4 regions of the Yersinia antarctica genome follow, and region 3 is predicted to be linked to each of the others. Evidence: predicted binding sites of a transcription regulator. Region 3 holds the regulator's gene; each other region holds the start of a gene.

Region 1 (7,987 bases), 3.1 Mb from region 3:
TAATTCATCTGCAGTCAAACCGGAATCTTTTAAGGTACTTAATTTTTCGGTCAGTTTTTGGATCTGCTGATTAATGGATTTAATTTGTGCCGCCGCACTGCTGTCAGAAGAGCTACTGCTGCTCACTGACACGGATGCTGCAGAGATAGTATTCGACATCATTATTCCTTAGTAAAACCTGGATGGAGTAATGCTTATCGACGGGAGGATATTAACCTTTAACTTTTGAGGGCTGCTTTACACAATCTTATCACTTGCTTATCACTTGGTTGTTTTTTTAAACGCCACCACACGGTTCTGAAACGTTAAATTACCAAACGTAGTTCAGGCCAATGTTGCAGCCAACCTTTGCTATTTACCCGTTGGTAGTAGGTATCGACCTCACCGTTTTTCGGGTTCAAGGTGATCGTTCGGGTAAACAGTGCGCCCAAACCCAGTGGAGCCACCAGCTCAATATCGCCGCTCGCATTGAGCCTGGCACCGATTGCTGTTTCTACTTCAACCCAGTAGCTAATAGCATCGTCGGTACTGGTATAAGGTTGGCGACCCCTATACAGGTGCATTCTGGCTTGATTTTTTACTGACCAGGGGAAGGAGAGATGCTGAGCCGCACTCTTTTGCTGTAGCTGCGCTTCTCGCTGTAAGTCATGCTGCTCGTGGGCATGTTGCTTATCGAAATAGACTAAATCGATATCATTGAGCGCGGTCGCTAACGGGTACCCGTGCAATTGATCCCACACCAGATTACGCACAAATCCTGCCGCCAGACACCACTGCTTTAACCCGAGCTCTCGGGCAATCGACAAAGCCTGCATACGATGAGGGTCAGCCTGTAGCCATTGAATGATTTGTTGCTGCTGATTCATGCCTATTTCCACCGTAATCAATACCTTTGATTAGTTCGCAGGATAACAGAGATAAATGACAAAGAGTGAGGGAGGCTTGCGCGAGAAAGCAAAAAACCGGCCATAAGCCGGTTTTTTAAAGAGTGGTGGAGCTAGACGGGATCGAACCGTCGACCTCTTGCATGCCATGCAAGCGCTCTCCCAGCTGAGCTATAGCCCCACAAATGTGGTTGTTCGTACTGACTTATCTATGATGCCACCCTTTTCTGGCCTGATGATGCAATCAAACAAGAAAATTTGGTGGAGCTAGACGGGATCGAACCGTCGACCTCTTGCATGCCATGCAAGCGCTCTCCCAGCTGAGCTATAGCCCCAATGTGCACATAATAAATCGTGTGAACGGGGCGCATGATATGAAACCACTGAAACAGTGTCAACGGCTAATTCGATTTCTCGCGTTAAGCGCTGAAAAAGCCGCCAAATCAGCGGGTAAATAGCATTAAATATTAAATGTCGCTCACACTATCTAACGAGTAATAATAAAAAGGCGGCCTGAATAGCCGCCTGATTGAACGCGCAATAACCGTATTATTGTTGTGCTTCGCGCTCGCTGATAGAGGCTAATGCTTTATCAATACGTGCCAGTGAGCGTGCCTGACCGATAGCATGGACAGTGACATCCATTCCTGGCGATTGACCCGCACCAGTGACTGCGACACGCAGCGGCATCCCCACTTTACCCATACCTACACCTAACTCATCAGCCGTGCCCTGAATCGCGTTGTGAACGTTTTCAGTGGTCCAGGCGGTGATGGCGGCGAGTTTGGCTTTAACTGCTTCAAGTGGCTGGCGGGCCACTGGGCGCAAATGTTTTTTAGCCGCATCAGCATCGAACTCGTCAAATTCTTCGTAAAAGTAACGGCAGGACTCGGCCATCTCTTTCAGCGTTTTGCAGCGCTCACCTAGCAGTTTTACGATTTCAACTAACTCAGGGCCATTACGGGTATCAAGCCCCAGTTGTTCAACATGCCATGACAGGTGAACAGCAACATGCTCTGGTGGCAGGCTATTGATATAGTGATGATTCAACCACTGTAATTTTTCAGTATTGAATGCACTGGCTGACTTACTGACTGCATCGAGGGTAAACAGCTCGGTCATCTCGGCCACAGAGAAAATCTCCTGATCACCATGAGACCAACCCAAACGCACCAAATAGTTCAGTAGTGCCTCTGGCAGATAGCCGTCATCGCGGTATTGCATAACACCAACAGCCCCGTGGCGTTTCGACAGTTTTTTACCGTCATCACCCAGAATCATTGATACATGAGCATACTCAGGCACTGGCGCGCCTAATGCTTTCAGAATATTAATCTGGCGCGGTGTATTGTTGATATGGTCTTCACCACGGATAACATGGGTGATTTCCATATCCCAGTCATCGATGACGACACAGAAGTTATAGGTTGGTGAACCATCGGTACGGCGGATGATTAAATCATCCAGTTCCTGATTGCTGAATTCAATAGGGCCACGGATTTTGTCGTCGAAAATGACTGAACCTTCCTGCGGGTTGCGAAAACGTACCACTGATGGCTCATCAGCGCCATGAGTGCACTGGCTATCGCGGCAACGACCATCGTAGCGAGGTTTCTCGCCATTGGCCATTTGGGTTTCACGTAACTCTTCCAGGCGCTCTTTAGAACAATAGCAGCGATAAGCGGTGCCCTTTTCCAACATTTGGTCAATCACCGCATTGTAGCGATCGAACCGTTTGGTTTGAAAATACGGGCCTTCATCCCAATCCAGATTCAACCAGTTCATACCGTCCATAATAGCGTCGATAGCTTCCTGAGTTGAGCGCTCAAGATCGGTATCTTCAATGCGCAGAACAAATTCACCACCTAAATGACGGGTGAACAGCCAGGAATACAATGCGGTGCGTGCGCCACCTACATGGAGATAGCCGGTAGGACTGGGTGCAAAACGGGTTTTGATCTTCATTGGAATCGATGCCTTATTACGCTACGCCGGTCAGCAAAAGCTGACAGTTGCTCGAAATTTGAAAAAGTAGGCGACATTCTACCACCCTGTAGTAATTCCTCAACGATGTTACCGGTATGCAATTGATGATATCCCTGTCATCTTTCAAATTGCAGGTGTGTTGGCCGCACTCACTCACCCGAATCACATCCTTGGGTAAGCTCATCGGGTTCATTTGTTTGCCGCCGTCCTGCACCTTGAAATATTTTGGGGATCATTTAATAAAGGTTCATAGCGGCGATAAATATCGCATCCTGTTTAAATTTGCGGCGAACGATTGTTTTCGTTTTAAAAACCGTTGACTCACTTCGAACTATCCCTATAATGCGACTCCAACAACACGGCGGGGCGATTAGCTCAGTTGGTAGAGCATCTCCTTTACACGGAGGGGGTCATCAGTTCGAATCTGGTATCGCCCACCAAACTCGACGTGTTATGCAATAAATGAGATAGATGAGGGCGATTAGCTCAGTTGGTAGAGCATCTCCTTTACACGGAGGGGGTCATCAGTTCGAATCTGGTATCGCCCACCACTCATCACTCATTGTTAAAAGTATTAAGATTCAAGGTAGTAGAAGTGGGCGATTAGCTCAGTTGGTAGAGCATCTCCTTTACACGGAGGGGGTCATCAGTTCGAATCTGGTATCGCCCACCACTTCTTTTACTTCGTATTACCATATAATGGGTCGTTAGCTCAGTTGGTAGAATAGTTACTTTTAATCAATTGGTTAAAGGTTCGAGCCGAGCGAAGCGAAACAGCAACGCGTAAGCGTTGACCCGAAGGGCGAATCCGCAGGATGAGTAATCCCGCATGACTCGTGTTAAAAATGTCGAATAAATCTATATAATGGGTCGTTAGCTCAGTTGGTAGAGCAGTTGACTTTTAATCAATTGGTCGCAGGTTCGAATCCCGCACGACCCACCATTATATCAAGTACCGTATTAACTCCCCCAGATCTAAAAACTCAAAAACTACACGAAATCGTGTGAGTGAGACCCTGCGTTCAGGTTCGAGCCGAGCGAAGCGAGACAGCAACGCGGGAGCGTTGACCCGAAGGGCGAGGTCAGAGACCGAGTAATCCCGCACGACCCACCATTATATCAAGTACCGTATTAACTCCCCCAGATCTAAAAACTCAAAAACTACACGAAATCGTGTGGGTGAGACCCTGCGTTCAGGTTCGAGCCGAGCGAAGCGAGACAGCAACGCGCGAGCGTTGACCCGAAGGGCGAGGTCAGAGACCGAGTAATCCCGCACGACCCACCATTATATCAAGTACCGTATTAACTCCCCCAGATCTAAAAACTCAAAAACTACACGAAATCGTGTGGGTGAGACCCTGCGTTCAGGTTCGAGCCGAGCGAAGCGAGACAGCAACGCGCGAGCGTTGACCCGAAGGGCGAGGTCAGAGACCGAGTAATCCCGCACGACCCACCATTATATCAAGTACCGTATTAACTTCCCCAGATCTAAAAAATCAAAAACTACACGAAATAGTGTGGGTGAGACCCTGCGTTCAGGTTCGAGCCGAGCGAAGCGAGACAGCAACGCGCGAGCGTTGACCCGAAGGGCGAGGTCAGAGACCGAGTAATCCCGCACGACCCACCATTATATTTACTACCTGACTTAGAACGTCATCTATTGCTTATTAACGGGCATATCACATCAGTCGCGGCATTAAACTTACCCACTAAAGTTGTCCAGCCTTTGATTACTCAAAGAGTCATCATCCGTGTAAATAGTCCGGGTATGAATCGCAGGTATAAAAAAAGGCGCCGTAGCGCCTCTTTAGAGATTTTTTTCTGATACTTAGAGTACCAGGCCCGCAATAGAGGCGGACAGCACACTGACCAGCGTAGAGCCGTATAACAGCTTCAAGCCAAAGCGTGAAACCACATTCCCTTGGTGCTCATTCAAACCTTTAATCGCACCGGCTACGATACCAATAGAGGAGAAGTTAGCGAATGAAACCAGGAACACTGACAGAATACCCACGCTGCGTGGCGACAGTTCTGATGCCACTTTCTGCAAGTCCATCATTGCCACGAATTCGTTAGATACCAGTTTGGTTGCCATGATGCCACCAACTTGTAAGGCTTCATGAGTCGGTACGCCCATCACCCAGGCAAACGGGAAGAAGACATAGCCCAAGATACCCTGGAAGCTGATACCGAACAGCAAGCTAAATAAGGCATTCATCGCAGAAATTAACGCGATAAAACCAATCAGCATGGCTGCAACGATGATAGCAACTTTGAAACCGGCCAGAATGTACTCACCCAGCATTTCAAAGAAGCTTTGGCCTTCGTGCAAGTTGCTTAGTTGCAACTCTTCCTCGCCCTCAGCTTTATACGGGTTGATCAATGACAACACGATAAAGGTACTGAACATGTTAAGTACCAGAGCCGCAACCACAAACTTCGCGTCCAGCATTGACATATATGCACCCACGATTGACATAGAAACTGTCGACATCGCGGTTGCTGCCATGGTGTACATGCGTTTTTCAGACATTTTGCCCAAAATGTCTTTATAGGCGATGAAGTTTTCAGATTGACCCAGAATCAGTGAGCTGACGGCGTTGAATGATTCCAGCTTACCCATGCCGTTAACTTTAGACAGCAAAGTACCAATGATACGAATAACGACGGGGAGAACTTTGATATATTGCAGAATACCAATCAGAGCAGAAATAAAGACGATAGGGCACAGCACTCTCAGGAAGAAGAACGCCAAACCTTTATCACCCATATTGCCAAAGACAAAGTCGGTACCGTTGGCGGCAAATCCAAGCAACTTGTCGAATAAACCGGCGAATCCTTTCACAAAACCCAATCCAGCTTCCGAATGGAGGAAGAAGTACGCCAACAACACTTCAATTACCAGCAATTGAATAACAAACCGAATGCGGATGCTTTTACGATCCTTACAGATCGCCAGAGCTAATATGGCCACCACGACTAAGGCCAACGCAAACTGCAGAATATGGGACATGTGTGCTCCAAATTTGAGGCAGGCTAGATTTCGGTGGACATTTTATGTAACGGCTACATTAAAAACGAGATGTAGGCAGCAAATATAGAAATTCACTTGCACTAATGCAAACGAATTAGTGGAGTGGATCACAAAAAATAGGATGTTAATAATTTGCTACGGAAGTAGTTTAAATATGCTAGGTTGAACAATTGTAGTCATTCGTTACGAAAAGGGCGATGGAACATTTAAGCCAACTTTTCAGAAAGCTACCACGGGTGATTGCTACACGGCTGATTATACGGTGTTAGCTATCAGAGAGATAAGTTCTACCACGCCAAGTGCGCTTGATAATTATTATCATTTAGATATTATTATTGATAAGAAAGTAGACGTAAGTTTTCAAGGGTAATACTGAATGCTGAATAGCCGTGCTGTCGATACATCCCGCCGTACATCAAGGAGGATAAAACTCTCCCTGATGGGGCCTGCTTTTATCGCGGCCATCGGTTATATCGACCCCGGTAACTTCGCAACCAATATTCAGGCGGGGGCCTCTTTCGGTTATACCTTATTGTGGGTGGTGGTTTGGGCCAACATCATGGCTATGTTGATCCAATTACTGTCCGCTAAACTCGGTATTGCCACTGGTAAAAATCTGGCTGAGCATATCCGTGATCGTTTTCCACGGCCTGCGGTATGGGCCTACTGGGTACAAGCCGAAATCATCGCCATGGCCACGGATCTGGCCGAGTTTATTGGGGCGGCAATCGGGTTTAAATTACTGCTAGGTGTGACCCTGCTTGAAGGTGCTGTCCTGACCGGCATTGCCACTTTCCTGATTCTTATGCTGCAAAAGCGTGGGCAAAAACCTCTCGAACTGGTTATCGGTGGGTTGCTGTTATTTGTAGCGGCGGCTTATATTGTCGAACTTATTTTCTCCCGACCAGAACTGGCGGCGTTGGGTCGCGGTATGTTGGTTCCTGACTTGCCTAACCGTGACGCGGTGTTTCTAGCGGCCGGGGTATTAGGTGCCACTATTATGCCGCATGTTATTTATCTGCATTCATCCTTGACGCAAACGGCGGGAGAAAACTCCAAGGCTTCTCGTTATGCTGCGACTAAATTGGATGTGGCGATTGCCATGACAATTGCCGGTTTTGTGAATCTGGCTATGATGGCAACGGCGGCGGCGGCTTTCCATTTCAATGGTTATGGCAGTATTGCTGAAATCGAGCAAGCGTACCTCACACTACAACCCCTGTTAGGTAATGCCGCAGCCACTATTTTTGGTTTGAGTCTGGTTGCCGCTGGGTTGTCATCGACAGTGGTGGGGACCTTGGCAGGGCAGGTCGTCATGCAAGGCTTTGTCCGGTTTTATATCCCTATCTGGGTGCGACGCTCGGTCACGATGTTGCCTTCCTTTATTGTCATTCTGGCGGGTATGGATGCAACACGGATCTTGGTGATGAGCCAGGTACTGCTGAGTTTTGGTATTGCGTTGGCGTTAGTTCCATTGCTGGTCTTTACTGGCAATAAAGAATTGATGGGAGAGATGGTTAACTCAAAATTGATTCAGATTTTGGGGAAGATGATTGTGTTAGTGGTGGTTGGATTAAATGCTTATCTGTTGATTAGCTTGCTCTAACTTCTTCATACTGGCGGATCGATAGCCAATCATCCGCCAGAAGCTTTTTTAATTAGTCATCATCATGATGGCGGTCATGCCCTTTCCCTCGATGATGTTTCTTGCCGTGGTTGTCATAATGTTTATCGTGTTTCTGATAGCGCCCTTCACGGTAATAATAGTTCTTTTGCCACCAGTCTCTGTTTTGCCAGCGGTGGCCATCCCAGTAATGCCCATGGCGGTTTCGTTCGCCTAAATCCCGCCCCTGATGATCCTGCCACCATCGCTGATCGCGCCAGTCATAACCATCCCAATAATTGCCACGGCGATCTTGCTCACCGATCTGCAATGAAACACTGGGGAGTAGCTCAATACTTTCGGCATTTGCCATAGGAACGAGAGGAAACCAGGCTAATATCGTTACTAATAACAGTGGTCTTAACGCAATAGGTCTAAATATCGTTGGTTTCAAAACATCCACTTTTGACATGATTTATC
Region 2 (7,987 bases), 430 kb from region 3:
AGTAACTTGTAACGAGACGGAATTATATGTGATTAGAGTCACAAAATAACCTAATTTATAGCTTTCTGACCACGATACGCTCACTCGCTTCAAGAATAGCCTATGGGCAGGAATACGCAGTATTGTAGGCCTGAACCATAAAAAATTAAGCGTCAGCGGCGCAGACAGTTTGGGTGCGGACAGCGCGCAGGGACTGGAGCGTACACGAAGTAGGTGACAGGTCCCGAGCACTGCCCAATCCCAAAATGGCAAGTCAAGCTAGCCTAATTATAATGCCAGGAAGAAACCGGCGATCGTCGCACTCATCAGATTCGACAATGTGCCTGCTGCTACCGCTTTCAGGCCGAAACGCGCGATATCGTGACGGCGGTTTGGGGCCATGCTACCCAAGCCACCCAATAAGATGGCAACAGATGACAAGTTGGCAAAACCACACAGCGCGAAGGAAATAATAGCCTTAGTGTGCTCGGAAAGAACCTGTAAACCCGCGGCTTTGACTAACTCTTCTGCCTGGAGATACTGACCGAAATTCATAAATGCTACGAATTCGTTAACGATAATCTTCTGGCCGATAAATGAACCAGCCACCATCGCTTCACTCCATGGGATGCCTATCAAGTAAGCAATCGGCGAGAATACCCAACCCAGAATCAACTCTAGCGAAAGTTGTGGATAATCAAACCAGCCACCAATCCCACCCAGAATACCATTGAGCAGAGCAATCAAGGCGATAAAGGCCAGCAGCATTGCCCCTACATTCAATGCCAGTTGCATGCCGGAAGCCGCGCCAGATGCCGCTGCATCAATAACGTTAGCCGGTCGTTCATCTTCAGCAATCAAGGTTGTAGCATCAACGTTATCGTGCGTTTTTTCAGTTTCCGGCACCATCAGTTTAGCAAACAGTAACCCACCCGGAGCTGCCATAAAGGAAGCAGCAATCAGATATTCCAATGGTACCCCCATTTGCGCATAACCGGCCAATACTGAACCGGCAACGGAAGCTAAACCGCCGCACATTACCGCAAACAGTTCAGATTGGGTCATGGTGGCAATATAAGGGCGCACCACTAACGGCGCTTCAGTTTGGCCAACAAAGATATTAGCTGTGGCGGAAAGGGATTCAGTACGTGAAGTGCCCAGCAACTTTTGTAAACCGCCGCCCAATACCTTAATAACGATTTGCATGATGCCAAGGTAATACAGAACGGCAATCAATGATGAGAAGAATACAATTACTGGTAATACTCGCAGGGCGAATACAAAGCCGCCACCACCAAAAACTTCAAACATTTTGTCAGAAACCAAACCGCCAAAAATAAATGAAATCCCCTCATTACCGTAGGCGATAACGTTAGCGACTCCTTCTGACATACCGCCCAGAATGCGGCGCCCGATGGGCACATATAATACCAGCGCACCAATAGCGATCTGGATAATAAATGCACCAACAACAGTGCGGATATTAATCGCCCTATAATTACTTGAAAGAAGTACGGCTATTAATATCAGTACTGCCATTCCAACCAGACTCATTAGCATGTCGCTATCCCTAATAGTGAAATCATTAATTAAATTGAAATAATTTTCGGGGGATTATACCGACATGAAGGCGCTATCAAATAATCTCTGTCACAAATAAACACAACTAAAAGCAACCGAATCAACGTAAGTGTGACGATGGTCACATTAAAAAGCGAAAATAAAGAGATCACACAAATTATTAGTATGGTTTGTATATTCCCGGAGGTGATTTAAAGTGGGCAGCTATCGGCGGGCGGTAATCGGAACAAACGTTGACTATTCGCTAACAACTGGCTGGCAATCTGTTGTGGCGCTTCAGAGCGTAGCTGACACAACACGCTGAACACATCAGCAGCCCGCTCGGGCCGGTTTGGCTGCCCCTGAAAACCGGCTAACGGCATATCTGGCGCGTCGGTTTCCAGCAGTAATGCGGAAAGAGGCAATGCGGCCATGACACTCCGGGTTTTCTGTGCCCGCACATAAGTAATGGTCCCACCCACACCAATATAATAACCCAAGCGAATAAATGCCTGCGCCTGCGCCAGGCTACCGGCGAAACCATGTACAACACCGGTGCGCGGCAACGCCGTTTTACGCAGCACCGAGGCTAATTGGTCATGGGAACGGCGAGAATGCAGAATAACGGGGAGATCATGCTGTTTAGCCAGCTTAAGTTGGGCCTGCAATAGCGCCAACTGGCGTGGTAACTGCGGCTCATCCATATAAAGATCCAGGCCAATTTCCCCCACGGCCACCAGCTTGTGAGTTTTGTTCGCCAGATAGGATACCAGTGTCGCCAAATCGGCCTCTTGATGTTGAGCGATATAAAGTGGATGCATGCCGAGTGCGGCAAAAAGGGGTGGATAGTTCGCAGCCAAGGCTAAAATACGGGGAAAATAAGCAGCACCCACCGCAGGAACAATCAATTGCCTGACATTCGCCTGAGCCGCAGTGACTAAACTGGCCGCTTCAGCACCACTGAATGGAGGGAAATCAAAGTGACAGTGGGTATCGATAAAATAAGCTTTATCGCTAAGATTCACTATCTGCTCACTCACTTCTACCATTAGACGGTATCACCTTTGTTTTTTGCCACACTGGCAGGCAAAATTATCTCAACTGGCAAGGGCTTTCTATTGGTATTCGTCGGAATAATCAACCCATTGTCACTCACACTCATCTGAGCCGGTAGGCCATAGTGAGTGGCGGTCACTGAATCCGCTGGTGTAATGATATCCGGCGTTTGAGTAATATCAAATGAAGAGTCATCAGTATCAATTAGCTCTGCCATATCATCTGGTTGATTAATATCTTGTGGCTGAATGATACGACGTGAAAGTGAAATCGAGGTTTTCTCCCCATTGATTCCAGCCTGATCCCGTTGATCTTGCGGTAATAGCCAGTGCCCGACGGTAGCCAAAAAATAGCGACCACAACGGCGGCCTAAATGATAATCACGATTTAGTGCCGCGACCCGGCTCCCCAGTGCATTACTGGCAAGTGGCTTAGGCGGAAAAATTTCGAAAATACGCAGGTCACCGGGCGGCTTTTCAATAAATTGCTGAATACGGTGATAGCTCTGCTCATGTTGCTGCATAATCCGCACCAGTTGTTGCAAACTGCTTTCACTCAGCCAATGTTCCATCCGCTTCATCCATTGCGGCGTGTAATAGGCCTGCGACGGTACAGTCCGAATCACCACAATAGTATCAGCGCCACGGCGGTAGGCTTCCTCCACCGGGATGGCATCACTGATGCCACCATCCTGATAACTGATCCCCCCCAAATCTACCCCCTGACGGTATAAACCAGGGATAGCACTGGACGCTTTAATGGTCGGCAGCCAGCTTTCTCGAGTGGGGGAAATATAGGTGGGTTCAAAATCATCACTACGGCAGGCACACATTAAGAATTCACGGCCATTGCGTAAATGCTCTTCAGCATGATCCATGGCCAGAGGCAACTGCTGGGATGTGATATCCACCAACCAGTCGAGATCAATTAAGTGGCCACCACGCACAAAACGTAATGGGTTAAAGAAATTAGCGGTGGTGGTGTAGCGGGTTATGACGCGGCGAGCGTAACCGGGTTGACCGCAGATAAAGGCAGATAGATTTTGTGCACCGGCAGAGGTGCCAATCATCAGATCAAAAGGGTTAAAGCGGGCGCGTTGAAATTCATCCAGCACACCGGCTGTAAAAATTCCCCGCTGCCCGCCTCCCTCACAAACCAACGCCATTTTTCCGGGTTGGTATGGTTTATAGGCGAGTGGCTCAATATTACCGAGCGTGATAGGTATTCTGTATCCCACCATCTATCCTTAATTCGTTACAACAGGTGCCGAGGATACCCCGTCTTACCCTTTGCTGTAACCCTCTCGCCTGACTAAAGGCGCTTACGGCCTGTAAACAGACTGATGAGGAATAGGACAATACCCACTACGAAGACGACTTTTGCGGCCCAGGCTGCCGTACCGGCTAGCCCACCAAAACCTAATGCCGCAGCGATTAAAGCAATAATCAAAAATATAATGCCCCAGCGAAACATAAGCCTCTCCTTCCCGTTTTAAAAAATGGCTTTCTACCCGTTATACTTCAAGCCGCAGGAGTGTTAGCTGCACTCAATCACCCGAATCACTTACCAATGTAAGCTCATCGGTACTCACTCGCTTGCCGCCTTCCTGCAACTCGAATTATTTAGGGTATGTAAACTCGCGTTCAAAAATCACTCTTTAACAGTAGCGTATTTGACAGAAGTCGTATTATTTGGATTTGTGGATGAGTTATTTGGCTGACAAACTTATTAACGGGTATCCCGTGGATTATTTTATTTCCCCACGAAATACCCATCAGCCGATAATAATTAAGGTTTGATGCTCAGATCATTTTTAACGCTTTTCACGCCATCAACGGCTTTAGCAATACTTTCAGCACGTTCGGACTGAGCTTTATTCTCAACACTACCTGATAACTGCACCACACCTTCGGTGGTTTCTACTTTCACTTTACGTGAGGGTACGATGTCATCAGCCAGCAATTTGGCTTTGATTGAACTGGTTGTTGCAGCATCGCCAGCATATTCACTGACTGATTGTGATTTCTGGTCTTTCACATGCAGCTTATCGCTGACAGATTTAACGCCTTCAACGTTTCCGGCAATTTCAACGGCAGTTTCAGCTTCAGCCTGAGAAGTCACAAAACCAGTCAGAGTGACCACACCATGGTTGGTTTCAACAGAGATATCAGTGCTTTTAAGAGATTTCTCTTCCAACAGAGCGCTTTTCACTTTAGCTGTTGCAGCGCTGTCACCCATGTAGTTATCGACTTTCTTCATGGAGCTATCGAGTTTCGCGCCGGTGCTGTCTACTACGTTGTTTGTCTTATTGAGCATGGTGTCTTCAGCGAACACGCTACCACTCATAAGTGCAGTACCTAAGACAATAGCCATCATTGAACGGGCAAATTTTGTATTTGTCATCGATTTCTTCCTTTGTCGTTATAAACCGTAAAGGGTTATGAAACTTAACTTGTTATAACACCCAAACTTACGGATTTTACGCCACCCAGAGAGGTGACCAGTTGATGAATACTTTACGATTACTACAGGTTATTTGACCTAAAATTGATGCACGTCAATCCTGCGTGTACCTATAAAGATAGAGCATCTCTGAATAAATACAGTCGGAATCGCCCTAAAGCCGGATTTTTATGATTAAGTAGGAGTTATCCTAAGGAGGAAATAGTGAAGACAATTAATGAATCGGGGTACCCTGTACCCCGATAGAGTGCGGCTTGGCGGGTGATTAATGTTCGCGAGTTTTACGGAAATTCACTTCCGGGTAACGTTCTTGCGTAATATTAAGATTTACCATCGTTGGGGCGATATAGCTCAAGTTATCACCACCATCTAATGCCAGATTAACCTCATTCTTACGTTTAAACTCTTCGAACTTCTTCACGTCATCACATTCAACCCAACGGGCAGTAGAGACGTTAACTGATTCATACACCGCTTCCACGTTGTATTCACTTTTCAGTCGTGAAGAGACCACTTCAAACTGTAGAACACCGACTGCGCCAACAATCAAATCGTTGTTGGTCAACGGGCGGAACACTTGCACCGCACCCTCTTCTGACAACTGAACCAGACCTTTTAGCAACTGCTTCTGTTTCAATGGATCACGCAGGCGAATGCGGCGGAACAATTCAGGGGCAAAGTTCGGTATGCCGGTGAACTTCATATCTTCACCCTGGGTGAAGGTATCGCCAATTTGAATGGTACCGTGGTTATGCAAGCCAATGATATCGCCAGCAAAAGCTTCTTCTACATGAGAACGGTCACCAGCCATAAAGGTCAGTGCGTCTGAAATTACTACGTCTTTCTTGGTTCGCACCTGACGCAGTTTCATCCCTTTCTCAAAACGGCCAGAAACCACCCGCATAAAGGCAACACGGTCACGGTGTTTCGGATCCATATTTGCCTGAATTTTGAAAACAAAACCGGTAAATTTGGGTTCAGCAGCAACCACTTCACGGGTATCGGTTTTACGTGGCATCGGGGCCGGAGCCCATTCAACCAAGCCATCCAACATATGATCGACGCCGAAGTTACCCAAAGCGGTACCGAAGAACACCGGCGTTAAGTCACCAGACAAGAAAGCATCATGCTCGAATTCATGAGAAGCCCCCTGTACCAGCTCCAGTTCCTGACGGAACTGTTTAGCCAAGTCCTCACCTACCGCTGCATCCAAGTCTGGGTTATTCAGCCCTTTGACGATGCGCACTTCCTGAATGGTGTGGCCTTTACCCGTCTGATAGAGATACGTTTCATCTTTATAAAGGTGGTAAACCCCTTTAAACAACTTACCGCAACCAATCGGCCAGGTGATTGGTGAACAAGCAATTTTCAGCTCACGTTCCACTTCATCCAGCACTTCCATCGGATCACGAATATCGCGGTCCAATTTGTTCATAAAAGTGAGGATTGGTGTATCACGCAGACGAGTTACTTCCATCAGCTTACGGGTTCGATCTTCAACCCCTTTTGCCGCGTCAATCACCATCAGACAGCAGTCCACGGCGGTCAGAGTACGGTAAGTGTCCTCGGAGAAGTCTTCATGCCCCGGGGTATCGAGTAAGTTAACCAGACAACCGCCATACGGAAATTGCATCACCGAGGTGGTGATGGAGATCCCGCGTTGCTTTTCCATTTCCATCCAGTCTGATTTGGCATGATGGCTTGAGCCACGGCCTTTTACCGTACCGGCGGTCTGAATTGCGTGTCCGAACAACAACACTTTTTCGGTAATGGTGGTTTTACCGGCATCGGGGTGGGAAATGATCGCGAAAGTACGTCTTTTCGCGACTTCCAGTGCGTATTCACTTGGAGACATAATTTGAGATTTCTACTTTTAAGCCGCCCTGCTCTGGGCCTCATATCCTATTGATATGCGGGTCAGGCAAAGCGAGGCATTGATTGTGGCGCTATACCCTGCTTATTGGAAATTGCAGCAGGCTTAGCGGCAACTCCTATCACGTCGGGTATAAGTGGCTATAGCGCGGTATTTTCTCTGATTTATGCGAGATAGACAATTTATTCAAGACAAACAGTCGTTATTCAAGACAAACAGTCATTATTCACGACTGACAATCGGCAAAACGGGGCTATCCCATCGGCAGCGCCATCATAATGGCATCTTCACGCCCATCGGCACTTGGGTAATAGTTGCGCCGCACAGAAACCTCGTTAAAGCCTAAGCTCTCATAGAGGGCGATAGCCCGTGCGTTTGAAGCCCGCACCTCAAGCCAGAGAGTGACGATATCACGTGTTGCCAACTGCTCAATCAGATGTTCAAGCAGTAAACGGCCATACCCCTGCCGCTGATAGTGCGGATCGATGGCGATATTAAACAGCGTCGCTTCATCCAACACCATTTGGGTAATGGCGAAACCGACCATTTGTTGACTGACACTCAACTTAAAATTGAGATAGCGCTCCCCTTGGTTACTGACCAGGGTTTTTTCCGTCCACGGGAAAGCGTGGCTGGCTTGCTCAATTTTGTACGCTGTGGCCAGATCGGCTGGCGTCAGGATAGAAATCTGCTTCATGGTGACAAATCTGCTGCCAAAGTGCGCGCTTAGCGCTCGCGTCTTGATAAAGTCCGGCCAATGCCGGGCTGTGTAACTGCGCGCCAGCGACCGCAAGCGGTTCACTGATGCCCAATCGCCAACTGTTGCACTGCGTATCTTCCGGCAACATTGCAACCCTGTCTGGCGTCAGCGCATAAGCCTGACGCGGCGTGAGACCCAAGCTGTGCAACACATCACACAACAGGGGATCATCATATTCAGGAAGCAGGTGTGCCACAATCAGCAGTCGGGTATCTTCGGGTAAACGAACTGCGATTTCACCCTGCAAGACGGCCGGGCGGCGCAATGTCCACTGCGTAATGCCTAGCTGTTGTAAC
Region 3 (7,987 bases):
GATGGATTCCGTAGTGCGCTCCATGGATGATTATATCAACTACATTACGCCGCAGTTCTCACGCACTCATATCAACTTCCAGCGCGTGCCAACCGTTGACACATCAAATCCGTTTGCTGCCAAAGCGATTCCGTCACTGGATGAAAGCTTTGTGGTTATTCATTTCCGGGGTTTGGATCAAATTGATTTCCCTTACTTACTGGCGATGTTGCAAGGATCATTTATCTCTAATATCAATACATTGGTGGTACCCGGCGGAAAAATGGGGCTGGCAATGGAGCTGATTATGGCGCCGCTAGTGCAGCAGTTGCTGGAAGGGGAGAAAATCGGTTAATCTCCTTCATTCTTGAAGCCGCAGTATAGCAATGGCTGGAGAGAAAAAAATAATTTGACTCTATCCCAACCCAAAGTAATTGGAGCTGCAGGTAGGCAGCAAACGAACTCATCCCGATGAGCTTACATAAGTAAGTGATTCGGGTGAGCGAACGCAGCTAACAACCCTGCAGCTTCAAGTACGAAGGGTTTGCTTAGGCGATGTCACGGATCTCAAAACTGTGGGTAATCGTCGCCGCTTTACCCAACATCAGTGAGACGGAGCAATACTTTTCTGCTGACAGCTCAACGGCTCGTTCCACAATTTTGTCGGTCAGACCTTTGCCGCTGACAATAAAATGCAGGTTGATTTGCGTAAATAGACGCGGTGCCTCTTCGCGACGCTGCGAGGTTAATGTCACTTCGCAATCACGCACATCATTGCGGCCTTTTTGTAAAATAGAGACCACATCAATCGCGCTACAACCGCCTGCTGACATTAATAACATTTCCATCGGACTCGGTGCTTTGTCTCCAGCATTACCGTCCATCAACACCTGATGACCTGATGCCGATTCACCCAAAAATGTCAGCCCCTCAACCCACTTTACACGTGCCTGCATAACTCTTGCTCCCGGTTAAATTTTCTGATCCAGACTACCCTTTCATTTACAAACTGGCAATGTAACCCGATGTTCATCATGCTGAAGCGATACAACACAAGACACTGGCTTCATCCTGTGCTACAAACAGAACCGAAAGTGTTGTTTCTAGAATTAAATAGGGTAGCTTCTCAATACTCAGTGGAGGGTTTCTACCCGGTACGTATCTTGGCTATACCTTTCGGCAGTTGAGCAAATTAATATGCTACGAGAAAGTGTATTTTATAAGCACGCCGTACAGGGAACTCTGAGCCCTGTTATGTTAGGCAGCGATAACAACAGAGGATAACAGCGAATGGTTCTCGGCAAGCCACAAACAGACCCGACTCTCGAATGGTTCCTGTCTCATTGCCATATCCACAAATATCCATCGAAGAGTACGCTGATTCACCAAGGTGAAAAGGCCGAAACGCTTTACTACATCGTGAAAGGCTCCGTTGCGGTGCTTATCAAAGATGAGGAAGGTAAAGAGATGATTCTCTCCTATCTTAATCAGGGAGATTTCATCGGCGAACTTGGATTATTTGAAGAAGGCCAAGAACGTAGCGCCTGGGTTAGAGCAAAAACCGCCTGTGAAGTGGCTGAAATTTCTTACAAAAAATTCCGTCAGCTGATTCAGGTCAATCCAGATATTTTAATGCGCCTATCTTCACAGATGGCGAGTCGCTTACAGATTACATCTGAGAAAGTGGGCAACCTTGCTTTCCTTGATGTGACTGGGCGTATTGCACAAACGCTGCTTAATCTGGCAAAACAACCTGATGCCATGACCCACCCAGATGGGATGCAGATTAAAATTACCCGCCAGGAAATTGGTCAGATAGTTGGCTGCTCCCGCGAAACCGTGGGGCGGATACTAAAAATGCTGGAAGATCAAAACCTGATCTCCGCACACGGTAAAACGATTGTCGTCTACGGCACCCGTTAATTCCCCCTAAACTGGTGCCGATACTGTCGGCATCAGTTTTTTAATCTTTTGTGATCAATAAATTTCTGGGGCCTTTATGAAATGGCAACGGCTTATTTATCATCCTGAAGTTAATTACGCACTACGCCAAACATTAGTGCTCTGCCTGCCTGCAGCATTAGGGTTCGCTCTCGGCGAACTTCGGCTGGGCTTGATGTTTTCTCTGATACCCGCCTGTTGCAACATTGCCTCACTGGATACACCACACCAACATTTTTTCCGGCGTCTGCTGGTCGGCGGCGCGCTGTTTACTGTGAGTAGCTTCCTAACCCAGCAACTGCTGCTATGGGGTATTCCGTTGCCTGCTGTCATGCTCAGCCTGGCATTAGTTCTAGGAGTGAGTGGGGCGATTAGCCAATTGAATGGCCATTTGTTACCCGCGGCACTGATTGCTGCTATTTTCAGCCTCAGCATGGTGGGCCGCGCTCCGATCTGGCAAGCCCCGTTGCTGTGTGCCGTAGGGACACTGTGGTATGGGGTGTTTAACGGGTTATGGTTCCGACTCTGCAAGGATCAACCGATTCGCGAACCTTTGAGTCAGCTTTATCGCTTACTAGCCGATTATTGTGACACCAAATACAGCCTGTTTGCTCAGCACCTTGAGCCGGAAAAATCGATACCGCCGCTGCTGGACAGACAACAGGCGATTATGGACAAGATTAATCAGCTTTATCAGCAATTTAATCTGATTCATAACACCACGAAGAAAGAACAAAAACGGTTGTTGGGATTGTTCCAAATGGCTCTCGATTTGCAAGAGCACATTACTGCGGCCCTGATTCAGCCAGAAAAAGCACAAGAGTTAATGGAGCAGACACAGATTGAGAGCGTGATACGCCGTAATTGCCAGAAAATCTCAGCTCAAATGCGCAGCATCGCCAACGACATTCTCTATCACCACCATGCTGATGAGCATTTCACTGCCGATGATGGTCTGACAGAACTGGCAAGCATCGCACAGGCACACCCAGACAACCCGGTCGCACAATTCTACTACTACCATATCAGCCACGTGACCCAGCTATTGAGTGACCGGCGACCACTGTATGACCGTGACCTGATGTCCAGCCAACAACCACAACCTTTCTGGCCGGCGTTGATCAGCTATCTGTCGTTCAAATCAGGTGCACTGCGGGAAGCGGCTCGTCTGGGCGTAACACTGGCAGCAGGTAGCTATATCGGTAACTTAATTCATCTACCCAAACCTTATTGGATTTTGCTTACTGTGATGCTGGTAACGCAGAACGGTTATAACGCCACCAAGGTACGAATCCATCACCGTGCACTCGGCACCTTGATTGGGCTGATATTGGCAGCTGGTCTATTGCATCTGCCAATGCCAGAGGGTGCCACCCTTGGCATTATGCTGCTCATTACCCTTGCCGCTTATCTGGTTCAACGTAAAAACTACGGGCTATCTGTTGTTGGCAGAACCATAACCGCAGTCTATATCTTGCAATTATTGACCGGAGAAGGCGCTGACTTCTTGGTTCCGCGATTGCTAGATACCTTAATTGGCTGCGCATTGGCCTTTGCCAGCGCCCTATGGCTGTGGCCTCAGTGGCAGAGCGGTTTACTGCGTAAGAATGCCCATCAGGCGCTAGAGGCATATCAGAAGATTTTGCGCTTGCTGCTGACGCCTGAGCCTGATATCAACCAACTGGCCTATAAACGCATTGAAGTAAATAAGGCCAGTAACACCGTGTTAAGCTCCTTAAATCAGGCGATGCAAGAGCCGGGGTTCAACTCAAAATATTTGGCAGATATGCGATTATGGGCCACTCACAGTGAGTTGATTGTTGGGCATATCAATGAGATGACTATCCTGACGCGGGCTTATCCCTTGGGGAGTTCAGTACCAGGTAAATATCACATTCAGCTCAGCGTCGAACTGGCGGCAGATTATTTACAACTCTGTGAGATAGCCATTCAGCAATGCCAGCAACGGCTGGAGTCAGACAACAGCGAGGGGAATAACGATTTCGTGCAGATGCCGGATGTCACACCGGACACACAAATTTCTGAGTTGGAACGTAATTTACGCCGGGTTTTGTCACACTTAAGCGTGATGCATACGGTGTCTGCCATGGCTTGGCAACAACAACCCCATCACGGTATTTGGCGCAGTCAGAGATTACGGGAGCATGTATAGCAATGGAGAGGCAAAATACCTCTCCATAATTGAGTTAACCCTGGACCAGACTGGCGATGGCTTGCTCTAACCGCGCCATTCCTTGTTTGATATCATCCAGCTCCACCACTAATGAAGGGGCTAACCGCAACACATTTGGCCCGGCATTGAGGACCATCAAGCCATTAGCCGCCGCAGCCATCAGCAACTCGCGCGCACGGCCATGGTATTGCGGCGTTAACTCGGCACCAATCAATAACCCCATGCCACGGATATCGTCAAACAGGTGATACTTGTTATTGATCTCTTGCAGCGCCTGCACAAACAGGCTGTGGCGCTGTTCAATACCATTAAGTACCTCAGGGGTATTAATCACATCCAGAGCAGCCTCAGCGACGGCACAGGCCAGAGGATTGCCCCCACAGGTGGTGCCGTGAGTTCCCACCGCCATTACCGACGCAATTTCTTCCGTGGTTAGCATCGCACTGATAGGGAAACCACCACCTAAGGCTTTCGCCGTGGTCAGAATATCTGGCGTCACACCATAATGCATATAGGTAAACAGCTTGCCGCTACGCCCCATACCGCTTTGTACTTCGTCAAATACCAGCAGCGCATCATGTTGATCACATAAAGCCCGCACCCCTTGTAGAAATTCAGGCGTCGCAGAGGTGATCCCCCCTTCTCCCTGAATGGGTTCGAGCACCACCGCACAAGTATGGTCATCCATAACGGCTTTCACCGCAGCCAGATCATTAAACGGCACATGGATGATATCGGCAGGTTTCGGGCCAAAACCATCGGAATACTTGGGCTGACCACCCACCGATACAGTAAATAAGGTGCGGCCATGGAAAGCATTATGGAAAGCAATGATTTTAGTCTTATAGGGGCTATGACGTTCAATGGCATAATGACGAGCCAGCTTAAAGGCCGCTTCATTTGCCTCGCCACCCGAGTTGGCAAAAAACACGCGATCCGCAAAGGTGGCATCAATCAGTTTTTGCGCCAAACGCAGTGCAGGCTCATTAGTGAAAACGTTACTGGTATGCCATAACGTCTCACCTTGCTGATGCAATGCCGCTACCAGCGCCGGGTGGCAATGCCCCAGAGCAGTAACCGCAATTCCACCAGCAAAATCAATATATTCCTTGCCTTGTTGATCCCACACTCGGCTGCCCTTCCCTTTTACCGGAATGAACTGTGCTGGTGCATAAACAGGCAAAATAACCTGATCGAATGTACTGCGAGTTACTGCTAACTTATCCGCCATTATACTGTCCACCCTGATATCCCCTTCGCACTTGAAGCTACAGGGTTGTTAGCTGCACGCATTATTCGGCCCATCCCTGGGCCTCACCTCTTCGAGGCCGCTGCAAGCAGCGTTCAAATCTGTTCCCGACAGATTTGTCACCTGAATCACTTGACTGTGTAAGCTCAGCGGGATTCGTTTGCGGGCTGCCTATCTGCAACTCCAATTACTTTGGGTATAATCCATTGAGTTACCAATTATTGGTATATGAAAATATAATCACAAAATATGCATAAAAAATCACAATCAGGCAAACAAAAAAAACAATTAAATAATAAATACAACTCAACCAGCTAATTTTTAAGGAAATTATCTAATAATTGATGACCTTGCTCGCTGAGGATACTCTCAGGATGGAACTGCACCCCCTCCAATGACAAGGTGCGATGACGGATACCCATAATCTCATCCATCACTCCCTCATGTTCCGTCCAGGCGGTCAGTTCAAAACAGTCTGGCAATGAGTCGGTCGCAATCACCAAAGAGTGATAACGGGTCACGGTCAGCGGTTGGTTAAGCCCCCGAAAACCCCCCTGACCATTATGGCAAATAGCCGTGGTTTTACCGTGCATCACTTGCCGCGCTCGCACTACACGTGCGCCAAAAGCCTGCCCTAGTGCCTGATGCCCCAAGCAAACACCCAGTATCGGTAACTTTCCGGCAAAATGGTTGATGGCCGCTAAAGAAATTCCGGCCTCATTGGGCGTGCAAGGGCCAGGCGAAATCACCAAATGTGAGGGTGATAACTTTTCAATATCAGCAAGTTGTACCTCATCATTACGTTTAACCACCACCTCAGCACCCAACTCACAAAAATACTGGTAGAGGTTGTAAGTAAACGAATCGTAATTATCGATCAATAGCAGCATTTCATATCCAAAAAATCAGGTTAACGCTTACGCCCACCGGTAATTGACCCCAAGACACCACGCAAAATCTGTCGCCCCAAGTCCCGCGCCATGCTCTTAGCTGCCGTCTGGACGATACCATCACGTTTGCCACCGCGCGGGCCGGTAGAACCAAACAGTAAATCATTCAGCCCATCCATCAAACCACCGCCCGCACTACCCTGCTGATCGGTTGACGGCTGAGAAGCCGCCCCCCCTCCGGCCGCTGCATCCCCCATGGTAGAGAATCCACCCGCAGATAATTTCTCATAAGCAGACTCGCGATCCACCCCCTCTTCATAACGACCATATAGTGGGGAATGATTGATGGCGTGATTACGCGCTGCCGCATCCAATGCGCCCATTTTTGATTGTGGCGCGATAACCATACCCCGCTCGACCACATTAGGCCGCCCTTTCTCATCAAGGAAAGAGATGAGAGCCTCGCCAACCCCCAATTCGGTAATCACCTGTTCGGCACTGAATGCCGGATTCGCGCGCATAGTCTGAGCTGCAGCTTTAACTGCTTTTTGATCCCGTGGGGTAAAGGCACGCAGAGCATGCTGTACCCGGTTGCCCAGTTGACCGAGGATTTTATCGGGAATATCTAATGGATTTTGCGTCACAAAATAGATGCCGACCCCTTTCGAGCGAATCAGCCGGACCACCTGTTCAACTTTATCCACCAGCGCCGTTGGCGCATCACTGAACAACAGATGGGCTTCATCAAAGAAAAACACCAGCTTAGGTTTATCAACATCACCCACTTCAGGAAGTTGCTCGAAAAGTTCAGCCAGCAACCACAACAGAAAAATCGCATACAGTTTGGGCTGATTAATTAACCGATCAGCCGCTAACAGATTGATAACTCCCTGCCCATGGCTGTCGATTTGCATTAAATCGTGAATATCCAGCATCGGCTCGCCAAAGAATTGATTGGCACCTTGCTCTTCCAAAGCCAGTAAACCACGCTGGATAGCACCAATTGAGGCCGGCGTGATGTTGCCGTATTGCGTACGGAACTGTTTCGCGTTGTCACCAACATATTGCACGATAGCCCGCAAGTCTTTCATATCAAGCAGCAGCAGGTTGTTGTCATCGGCAATTTTGAATACCAGTTGCAACACACCACTTTGCACGTCATTCAGATCAAGCAGACGCCCTAGCAGCAGCGGGCCAAGATCGGAAATAGTGGCACGGATCGGATGACCCTTTTCAGCGAAGATATCCCACGGCACAATCGGGCAAGCTTGTGGCTGCCAATCCGTAACACCTATCGCTGCCAGTCGGGTTTGGAGTTTTTCCGAATCAACCCCTTCCGCCCCAATGCCAGATAAATCCCCTTTCACATCGGCGAGAAATACCGGCACACCAATACGGGAAAATTGCTCAGCCATTTTTTGCAGGGTGACTGTTTTACCCGTGCCGGTCGCGCCAGTAATCAAGCCATGACGGTTAGCCAGAGCCGATAAAATCACTAAATCCTGTGCCGGCGGCACCTTCGCGATAAGCAATGTTTCACTCATAAACCTTCACTCCATCACGTTTACGTTAGAGACAGATAATTGATTATAAGCACCCGATTCGGGCAAACGGATTAATTTATGACAGCAATGCGACTGTTACCCAAAGAACGTGCGTTGCAGGTGGGCAGCAAGCAAAAGACAGCTTGGTTGTAAACCAGCCTTCGAGGTTTAACGTGAAGGCTGGTAACCA
Region 4 (7,987 bases), 1.4 Mb from region 3:
CAGAGTTTCCTACTATTTATTGTTATAATTTCATGGTGTTTTTGTTTCATCTAAAAATTTGCGTCTTTCGAGGTGGTTATGAATAAAATTGCATGTCTTTCAGCAGTAGCAGCTTGTGTATTAGCAGTGACCGCAGGTTCAGCCTTTGCCGGTCAAAGCACCGTTTCTGGTGGTTATGCCCAGAGCGATTATCAAGGTGTTGCTAACAAATCTTCAGGTTTCAACCTGAAATACCGTTACGAGTGGAGTGATTCTCAACTGGGTTACATCACCTCTTTCACTCACACTGAAAAAAGCAGCTTCGGTGACAGCTCGTCGGTATACAACAAAGCACAATACAATGCTATCACCGGTGGTCCAGCTTACCGTATCAACGATTGGGCTAGCGTTTATGGCCTGGTAGGTGTGGGTTACGGTCGTTTCAGCCAGAACTACCCAACTTCTGCTAGCGATAAAAGCAGCACCAGCGATTACGGCTTTACTTACGGCGCAGGTATGCAGTTCAACCCAATGCAAAATGTTGCCCTGGACGTTTCTTACGAACAGAGCCGCATCCGCAACGTTGATGTCGGTACTTGGGTTGCTGGCGTAGGTTACACTTTCTAAGCGACTGCTTAGAATAGTTAGCACTCATCTTTCACGGTGTTATGCTGTGTCTGATAAAAATCCGCTTTCGGGCGGATTTTTTTCGCCTGTCATATGATGCAGATGTGAGGCTGGCGTGTGATAACTATTTAACCGCATTTACGGCATCGACAATCAGCGCGATTATCTGCTGTGGATGAGAGAGTATCGAGGCGTGGCTGGAGGGTAACTCAATCACCTTTTGGGCCTGAATTCGAGCAGCAAAACCGCGTTGTGTTTCGACCGGCAGCATTCTGTCTTCCGTTGAAACCTGATACCAGCAAGGTTTGACCCGCCAGGCAGGCTGAGCAGACTTATCAGTAAAAGCGCGAGTTGCTAAGGGTTTTTGCACCATAGACATCACCAGTGCTTCATTCTCATCAATGTCCTGACACATATTTTCGTGGAACTGGTCAGTGTCAATCCATAGAAATCCATTATCATCCGGGCGAATATAAGCGGCGCCAATAGGCGGTTCACGCAGTGCAAAAGTACTGGATAAGCTCTCTCCCGCATCGGGGGCAAAAGCGGCGAGATAGACCATACCGACCACATTTTGCAGATGCCCGACTTGTGTAATGACCATGCCACCATAAGAGTGGCCCACTAATAGGGTAGGGCCATATAAGGCGGTAGTTAGCTTAATGGTCCGCTCCACGTCATCTGCTAATGATGTCAGCGGATTTTGTATTGCAATGACCCGGTGCCCCATGGTGTGCAGGGCTGGGATAATATAGCGCCACTGTGAGCCATCAGCCCATGCGCCATGGACCAATACAATATTAAGTTTTGTCGCCATATTTCCTCCTGAACGGGTATTAGTCCAAGCGGTGCATAATATCGTTATGCAGAAATAGCATTCTTGACGAATAACAACTTCTACTCATTTACCTGCATTAATGAAAAATCTTGTTTATAGCCAGATGTTATTAAAATTAAACAAATCTGTTATTAGGTTTAAAGTATAAAGCGCTGAGCGCTGATGGCTTTAGGATAAGGATGAAAATGAAGTACCGAATAATCCATTTGGATATCAATTGGCGATATAAAATTCCTGCGAATAGGATTCGCTATATTTTAAATTAATAAAAACAAGAGATTAACAAGGTTCTCTGTTTGGGTGTTACTGCGTAATTTACTGGTAAAAATGAGATAATATGACACACTACTATTAGTGCGGATTAACCTTCAGGCTCTTATCGTGATTCACGCATTAAGCTAAATAAAAAAATTGATGGTCATAAAACAGTTGGTTGTAATAAACGATAGGTTGTAATAAAACAATAGGTTGTAATAAAAAATGGGTTTAAATCATGACGACACTCAGTGAACAGGCTCCACCTCTGTTACATGACACCAAGCTTGAACAGCAGATTTTAAGACGTTCAATTTTTTGCACTTTGTTTATCGCCATTATGGGGATTGTTTTTGGTATCGTATGCGGTTCGATGTCGATTATTTTCGATGGTATGTTCTCTGCTTTAGATGCTGGAATGTGCAGTTTATCGCTATTGGTTTCCCGATTACTTGGTCAGCCGCACAGTCGGCGTTTTCAATACGGTTTCTGGCATGTTGAACCACTGGTTCTGGCTTTCAATGGCAGCTTGCTGGCCTTTCTTTGTCTTTACGCATTCGTCAATGCCATTAAGGGGATTTTCGACGGCGGCAGGGAATTGGAGTTGGGGTGGGCGATTGTTTATGCATTAGTGGTCAGTATTTTCTGTTTCACCCTCTTTTTAAAACAACGTCGTTTAAATAAACGAGTCAAATCCGAGCTAATTGCATTGGATACCAAAAGCTGGTTAATGTCGGCCTGCATCAGTTCTGCGTTATTAGTAGCCTTCTTGCTTTCATGGTGTATGGAAGGTACCCGCTATGCGCATTTGATTGTTTATACCGACCCCGCTGTATTGGCCTTGTTAACCTTGGTCTTAATACCTGTGCCAATAAAAACAGTCATTTCGGCAGTTCGTGAAGTATTACAAATGACGCCAGACAATCTGGATAATGCCATTGAGAGCTTAATGGATAAGTTAATGGCAAAATATAAATTTATTGATTACTCCCACTATGCCACCCGCATGGGGCGGGGGTTGTTTATCGAGATTCATGTGGTTATTCCACCAGAGATGGAGACGAATGGTGTCAGTTATTTTGACAAATTACGCGATGAAATAGCCAAAGAAATTGGCGAGTCCGGCCCTCATCGGTGGCTAACGATCTCCTTTACCCGCGATGCAAAGTGGTTATAGCATCAACATCAATAGCGGGTATGGCGGCGTGTAAATAAATTAACCAAGGTAATGATTCTTATGAACAAGATGATTATTAAGCGTCAGATAAAACTTAACGCTATTGATACGCCGCCAAGGTTTGATGCTGTTACTAAGGTAGCCATTAATGATGAAACCATCGAATATCGCAAAGCTAAAGTTATTAGTAATATGCGCCGTGCCGCTATCGATTATTTATTGGTGTATGCGGACAAAGAGCATGGGGGTAACTTTGAATATCTGGCGGGGTTTATTCCCCGTTTTGAAGAAGCGGCTCTGGTGTTACATGTCTCGGGCGAGGTCTATTTATTATTAGGTAACGAGAATTTAAAGTTATCTGACTATGCCAGAGTCAGAAATACCGTGATTCATGTCCCCTATTTTTCATTGCCAAATCAACCAATGGACAACAGTAAAACGCTTACTGAATTATTGGCAGCAACCGGGATTCAGCAGGCTAAAAAGATTGGGGTTGCAGGATGGAAACTGTTTACCAGTAAGCTGGACGATAACAGTCAGCTATTTGATATTCCGCATTTTATTTTGGATGCAATTAAAAAGTCTGCTTCACCGGTAGCAACGATTATTAACGCTACCAGTCTATTTATTGGCAGTGATATTGCAGCTAGAGTGACCAATAATGCTAATGAATTGGCGCACTATGAATATGGCGCTAATTTGGCGTCGAATCGTATTCTTAATGCATTGGCGGCGGTTGATATCGGCATAACAGAAAAGCAACTGGGCAGTTATCTGGCAGATGAAGGCCAACCGAACACTGTTGTGATAATTGCTGCGACTGGCGCCAGATTTGAACAGGCAAATTTATATCCCAGTGATAAAGCGGTACAACTCGGCGATAAAATATCATTGACCACTGGGTTTAAAGGCGGTTTGAGCAGTAGAACCGGCTATGCGGTTCATCATGTAGATGAACTACCACGCGCGGAAAGAGATTATCTTGATAAGGTTGCGCTACCTTATTACACAACAGTCGTCGCTTGGCTGGAAAATATTCGTATTGGTATGCCAGGAAAAGAGATGTACGCATTAGTGGAAACGGTTTTCCCTAAATCACAATACCATTGGTCGCTAAATCCCGGCCATTTAGTTGCTGATGAAGAGTGGTTGTGCTCTCCCATTTATAGCGATTCTGAAGAGATAATTCGCAGTGGGATGATATTCCAAATCGATATCATTCCTTCGGTAAAAGGTTATGCCGGAGTGAGTGCTGAGGAGTGTATTGCACTGGCTGATCAGCATTTACGTAATGCGCTCGCTACACAGTACCCTGATGTTTGGCAAAGAATACAAAAACGGCGTAGTTATCTCAGCGATATCCTGAATATCCATCTCAGCGAAGAGGTGCTACCGATGTCTAACACAGTTGGCTATCTGCGGCCATTCCTGCTGGATAAATACAGCGCATTGCAATGTATTGATGAGTAACAGCACGAATAACCTAGGGTTTAGGGTATTTATTTAAGGGGCTAATAGTCCCTTTTAGTGGCATCAAGCTTTTATTGCCGCAGCCACTTACCGTCAGATTTAAGCGCTTGCTGAGATTTCGTGCAAAACTGGAGGCGATACTCTTGCCATCTTGTGGCATAATGCGCGCCGAATCACATTTTCTATAATTCTTGAATATCCCTATTCAGTAATCCAATCGAGAGCGAGCTCTGTGCTAAGTACTAACAATATCACCATGCAATTCGGCAGCAAGCCGCTGTTTGAAAACATTTCAGTAAAATTCGGTGGCGGTAATCGCTATGGTCTGATCGGCGCTAATGGCTGTGGTAAATCCACCTTCATGAAAATCCTTGGCGGTGATTTAGTTCCTAGCGGCGGTAACGTATTCCTTGACCCGAATGAGCGTCTGGGTAAGTTACGTCAGGACCAATTCGCCTTTGAAAACAACACAGTGCTGGACACCGTTATTATGGGTCACGGCGAGCTGTGGGAAGTAAAAGAAGAGCGCGACCGCATCTACGCTATGGCTGAAATGAGCGAAGCAGACGGCTATAAAGTGGCTGATCTGGAAGTTGCCTATGGTGAAATGGATGGTTACAGCGCAGAAGCCCGTGCCGGTGAATTATTGCTTGGTGTAGGTATTCCGGTTGAACAACATTATGGGTTGATGAGCGAAATCGCTCCTGGCTTTAAATTGCGTGTATTGCTGGCGCAAGCCCTGTTCTCAGACCCGGAAATTTTGCTCCTCGACGAACCGACCAACAACCTGGATATTGATACTATCCGCTGGTTGGAACAAGTGCTGAACGAACGTAGCAGCACCATGATTATTATTTCCCATGACCGTCACTTCCTGAACATGGTGTGTACCCACATGGCGGATCTGGATTATGGCGAACTGCGTGTTTATCCGGGTAACTATGACGAATACATGACGGCGGCGACGCAAGCTCGTGATCGTCTGTTGTCAGATAACGCCAAGAAAAAGGCCCAGATCTCTGAGCTGCAATCTTTCGTTAGCCGCTTTAGTGCCAACGCCTCTAAATCCAAACAGGCGACGTCTCGCGCCCGCCAGATTGATAAAATTCAGCTTGATGAAGTGAAAGCATCTAGCCGCCAGAACCCGTTTATCCGCTTTGATCAGGATAAAAAACTGTTCCGTAATGCGCTGGAAGTTGAACTGTTGACCAAAGGTTTTGATGACGGCCCGCTGTTTAAAAAACTGGATTTGCGCCTGGAAGTGGGTGAAAAAGTGGCTATCCTCGGGCCAAACGGTATCGGTAAATCGACTTTGCTGAAAACCTTGGTAGGGGATTATGAGCCGGATTCTGGCACCGTAAAATGGTCTGAAAACAGTAAGATTGGTTACTATGCACAGGATCATGCCAGCGATTTTGAAATCGATCTGACGGTATTTGACTGGATGAGTCAGTGGAAACAGGAAAAAGACGACGAGCAGGCTGTGCGCAGTGTGCTGGGCCGTTTACTGTTTAGCCAGGACGATATTAAGAAGAAAGTACAGGTCTTGTCTGGTGGTGAGAAAGGGCGGATGTTGTTTGGTAAGCTGATGATGCAGCGCCCTAACATCATGGTAATGGATGAGCCAACCAACCATTTGGATATGGAATCGATTGAAGCGCTGAACATGGCATTAGAAATGTACGAAGGCACGCTAATCTTCGTTTCCCATGACCGTGAGTTCGTTAGTTCTTTGGCGACCCGAGTGATTGAAATGACACCAGGCAAGCTGATCGACTTTACCGGTAACTACGAAGACTATCTGCGTAGCCAGGGTATTCAGTCCTGATTAGTTGATGGTGTGTTGATAAGAGAGCTGATGCATTGCATCAGCTTTTTTTTTGCGCTAAATAGGCGGCTAATCTTTGCCACAGACTTCACAGTGGGCATCTTTGGCTAGCTTCATGGTCCGAAACTCTGCCGTTGCGGCGTCATACATCAATATGCGCCCAGATATCACCTGACCATAATCAGCTAACAGCTTTATGGTTTCCATCGCTTGTAAATTACCAATAATCCCCACCAAGGGCGACATTACCCCGGCTTCAACACAGGTCAGTGCATTGTCACCGAATAACCGACTGAGGCAGCGATAGCAGGGTTGGTTTGGCTGATAAGTGAAAACACTAATTTGCCCCTCCATGCGAATTGCTGCACCTGAAACCAGTGGTTTACGTTGTGCATGACACAGTCGATTGAGTTGCTCGCGGCTGGTGACATTATCGGTACAATCCAACACCAACTGATGTTCAGCAATGGTTGCCGCGAGTTGTTGGTCATCTAACTGACCATCAATGGATTTCAGTGCCAAATGAGGGTTCATTTCAGACAGCGTCAGTGCCGCAGAGGCCACTTTTGACATTCCGATACGATTATCGCGATGCAAAACCTGCCGCTGCAGGTTGGAAAGCGAAACCGTATCAAAATCCAGCAGGGTAAGGTGGCCCACGCCTGCTGCTGCCAGATATTGTGCGGCTGCGCATCCTAGCCCCCCTAATCCAACGATTAACACCTTGGCAGCATTCAGTTTTTCCTGACCGTCAAAATCAAAACCGCGCAGCACGATTTGCCGGTTATAACGCAGGGCTTGGGCATCGGTCAGTTCTGGCAGCATCTCAGCCTCTCCACCATGTACAATTTATTGCCCCAATAGCCCGTTAAACAGTTCGATTTCAACTGTTTCACCGACCGAGACAGAACCGCGTTCTCGTTCCAGCACAATAAAGCAGTTACCTTGGCTGAATGAACTGAATACGTGAGACCCCTGATGACCTGTGGTGCGTACTTCCAATTCACCGTTAGCATTGGTGGAGAAAATACCGCGTTGAAAATCTAAACGGCCGGGGGATTTCTTCAATTTTGTCGCCGCGACCGCGTTGAGGCGCAGTGGTGGACGCCACCCCGCATGGCCGGAGAGTTTAGCAATAAGGGGTTGTACCAACTGATAGAATGTTAGCGCCGCCGAGACCGGATTACCCGGTAAGCCGCAGAACCAGGCGTTATCCAATTTGCCGAAAGCAAACGGTTTGCCGGGTTTTATCGCCAACTTCCAGAAACCGATATCGCCTAACTCTTCCAGCATCTGTTTGGTGTAATCCGCTTCACCCACCGAGACACCACCACTGCTGATAACAAGGTCAGCGGCGGCATCGGCTTGTTCAAATGCTTTGCGCAATGCGAGTTGATCGTCACGGATCACGCCAAGGTCAACTATTTGGCAGCCTAACTGTTGCAGCATCAACCGTACCGCGAAGCGGTTAGTATCGTAAATCTGTCCTTCGCCTAAGGGCTGCCCGACTGGTTGCAATTCATCGCCGGTAGAGAAAATAGCCACTTTCAGTGTGCGAAACACGGCAATCTCTGCAATGCCTAATGAGGCGAGTAGCGGTAATTGCGCCGCGCCTAATTTTACCCCCGCGGGGAAAACGGCAGCACCCTGTTGGATATCTTCACCCGGCAAGCGGATATTTTGCCCAACCTGCACCTGGCTATTGAATATGACACCTTGTTCGCCAGCCACGGCCTGTTCTTGCATGATGACGGCATCGGCTCCTTCAGGAATAGGGGCACCGGTCATGATTCGCACGCAAGTATTGGCTGGC

What was found. The regulator CRP, encoded in region 3, controls carbon source genes, mostly activating them, when cyclic AMP is high. The targets are predictions, from matches to a motif close to ATGTGANNNNNNTCACAT.
Region 1: ACWJJO_RS15925 (NupC/NupG family nucleoside CNT transporter) is a predicted target of CRP. The motif match lies at 6,000-6,017, and genes of this name have one in related genera.
Region 2: ACWJJO_RS03245 (NupC/NupG family nucleoside CNT transporter) is a predicted target of CRP. The motif match lies at 1,670-1,687, and genes of this name have one in related genera.
Region 4: ACWJJO_RS07755 (ABC-F family ATPase) is a predicted target of CRP. The motif match lies at 4,508-4,525, and genes of this name have one in related genera.

The regions. Positions count from the first base shown of each region.
Region 1 covers NZ_JBSJQF010000001.1:3,425,761-3,433,747, reverse strand. Annotated here, with positions in the region: gene ACWJJO_RS15995 (FlxA-like family protein) at 1-159, opposite strand, end outside; gene ACWJJO_RS15990 (nucleotidyltransferase family protein) at 306-866, opposite strand; tRNA gene ACWJJO_RS15985 (tRNA-Ala) at 990-1,065, opposite strand; tRNA gene ACWJJO_RS15980 (tRNA-Ala) at 1,144-1,219, opposite strand; gene gltX (glutamate--tRNA ligase) at 1,434-2,849, opposite strand; tRNA gene ACWJJO_RS15970 (tRNA-Val) at 3,235-3,310, shown strand; tRNA gene ACWJJO_RS15965 (tRNA-Val) at 3,346-3,421, shown strand; tRNA gene ACWJJO_RS15960 (tRNA-Val) at 3,468-3,543, shown strand; RNA gene ACWJJO_RS15955 (RtT sRNA) at 3,603-3,694, shown strand; tRNA gene ACWJJO_RS15950 (tRNA-Lys) at 3,738-3,813, shown strand; RNA gene ACWJJO_RS15945 (RtT sRNA) at 3,859-3,984, shown strand; RNA gene ACWJJO_RS15940 (RtT sRNA) at 4,030-4,155, shown strand; RNA gene ACWJJO_RS15935 (RtT sRNA) at 4,201-4,326, shown strand; RNA gene ACWJJO_RS15930 (RtT sRNA) at 4,372-4,497, shown strand; gene ACWJJO_RS15925 (NupC/NupG family nucleoside CNT transporter) at 4,699-5,883, opposite strand; gene ACWJJO_RS15920 (Nramp family divalent metal transporter) at 6,281-7,510, shown strand; gene ACWJJO_RS15915 (DUF2502 domain-containing protein) at 7,563-7,979, opposite strand.
Region 2 covers NZ_JBSJQF010000001.1:709,752-717,738, reverse strand. Annotated here, with positions in the region: gene ACWJJO_RS03245 (NupC/NupG family nucleoside CNT transporter) at 268-1,539, opposite strand; gene ACWJJO_RS03240 (TatD family hydrolase) at 1,752-2,588, opposite strand; gene ACWJJO_RS03235 (patatin-like phospholipase family protein) at 2,588-3,835, opposite strand; gene ACWJJO_RS03230 (DUF1328 domain-containing protein) at 3,907-4,068, opposite strand; gene osmY (molecular chaperone OsmY) at 4,384-4,998, opposite strand; gene prfC (peptide chain release factor 3) at 5,324-6,913, opposite strand; gene rimI (ribosomal protein S18-alanine N-acetyltransferase) at 7,185-7,628, opposite strand; gene ACWJJO_RS03210 (DNA polymerase III subunit psi) at 7,573-7,987, opposite strand, start outside.
Region 3 covers NZ_JBSJQF010000001.1:278,755-286,741, reverse strand. Annotated here, with positions in the region: gene ACWJJO_RS01130 (phosphoribulokinase) at 1-334, shown strand, start outside; gene ACWJJO_RS01125 (OsmC family protein) at 528-935, opposite strand; gene crp (cAMP-activated global transcriptional regulator CRP) at 1,270-1,902, shown strand; gene ACWJJO_RS01115 (YccS/YhfK family putative transporter) at 1,979-4,093, shown strand; gene argD (bifunctional acetylornithine/succinyldiaminopimelate transaminase) at 4,128-5,345, opposite strand; gene ACWJJO_RS01105 (aminodeoxychorismate synthase component II) at 5,678-6,253, opposite strand; gene ACWJJO_RS01100 (helicase HerA-like domain-containing protein) at 6,274-7,797, opposite strand.
Region 4 covers NZ_JBSJQF010000001.1:1,667,206-1,675,192, forward strand. Annotated here, with positions in the region: gene ompX (outer membrane protein OmpX) at 79-606, shown strand; gene ACWJJO_RS07740 (alpha/beta fold hydrolase) at 731-1,423, opposite strand; gene ACWJJO_RS07745 (cation diffusion facilitator family transporter) at 1,938-2,876, shown strand; gene ACWJJO_RS07750 (Xaa-Pro aminopeptidase) at 2,937-4,346, shown strand; gene ACWJJO_RS07755 (ABC-F family ATPase) at 4,579-6,174, shown strand; gene moeB (molybdopterin-synthase adenylyltransferase MoeB) at 6,244-6,999, opposite strand; gene moeA (molybdopterin molybdotransferase MoeA) at 7,024-7,987, opposite strand, start outside.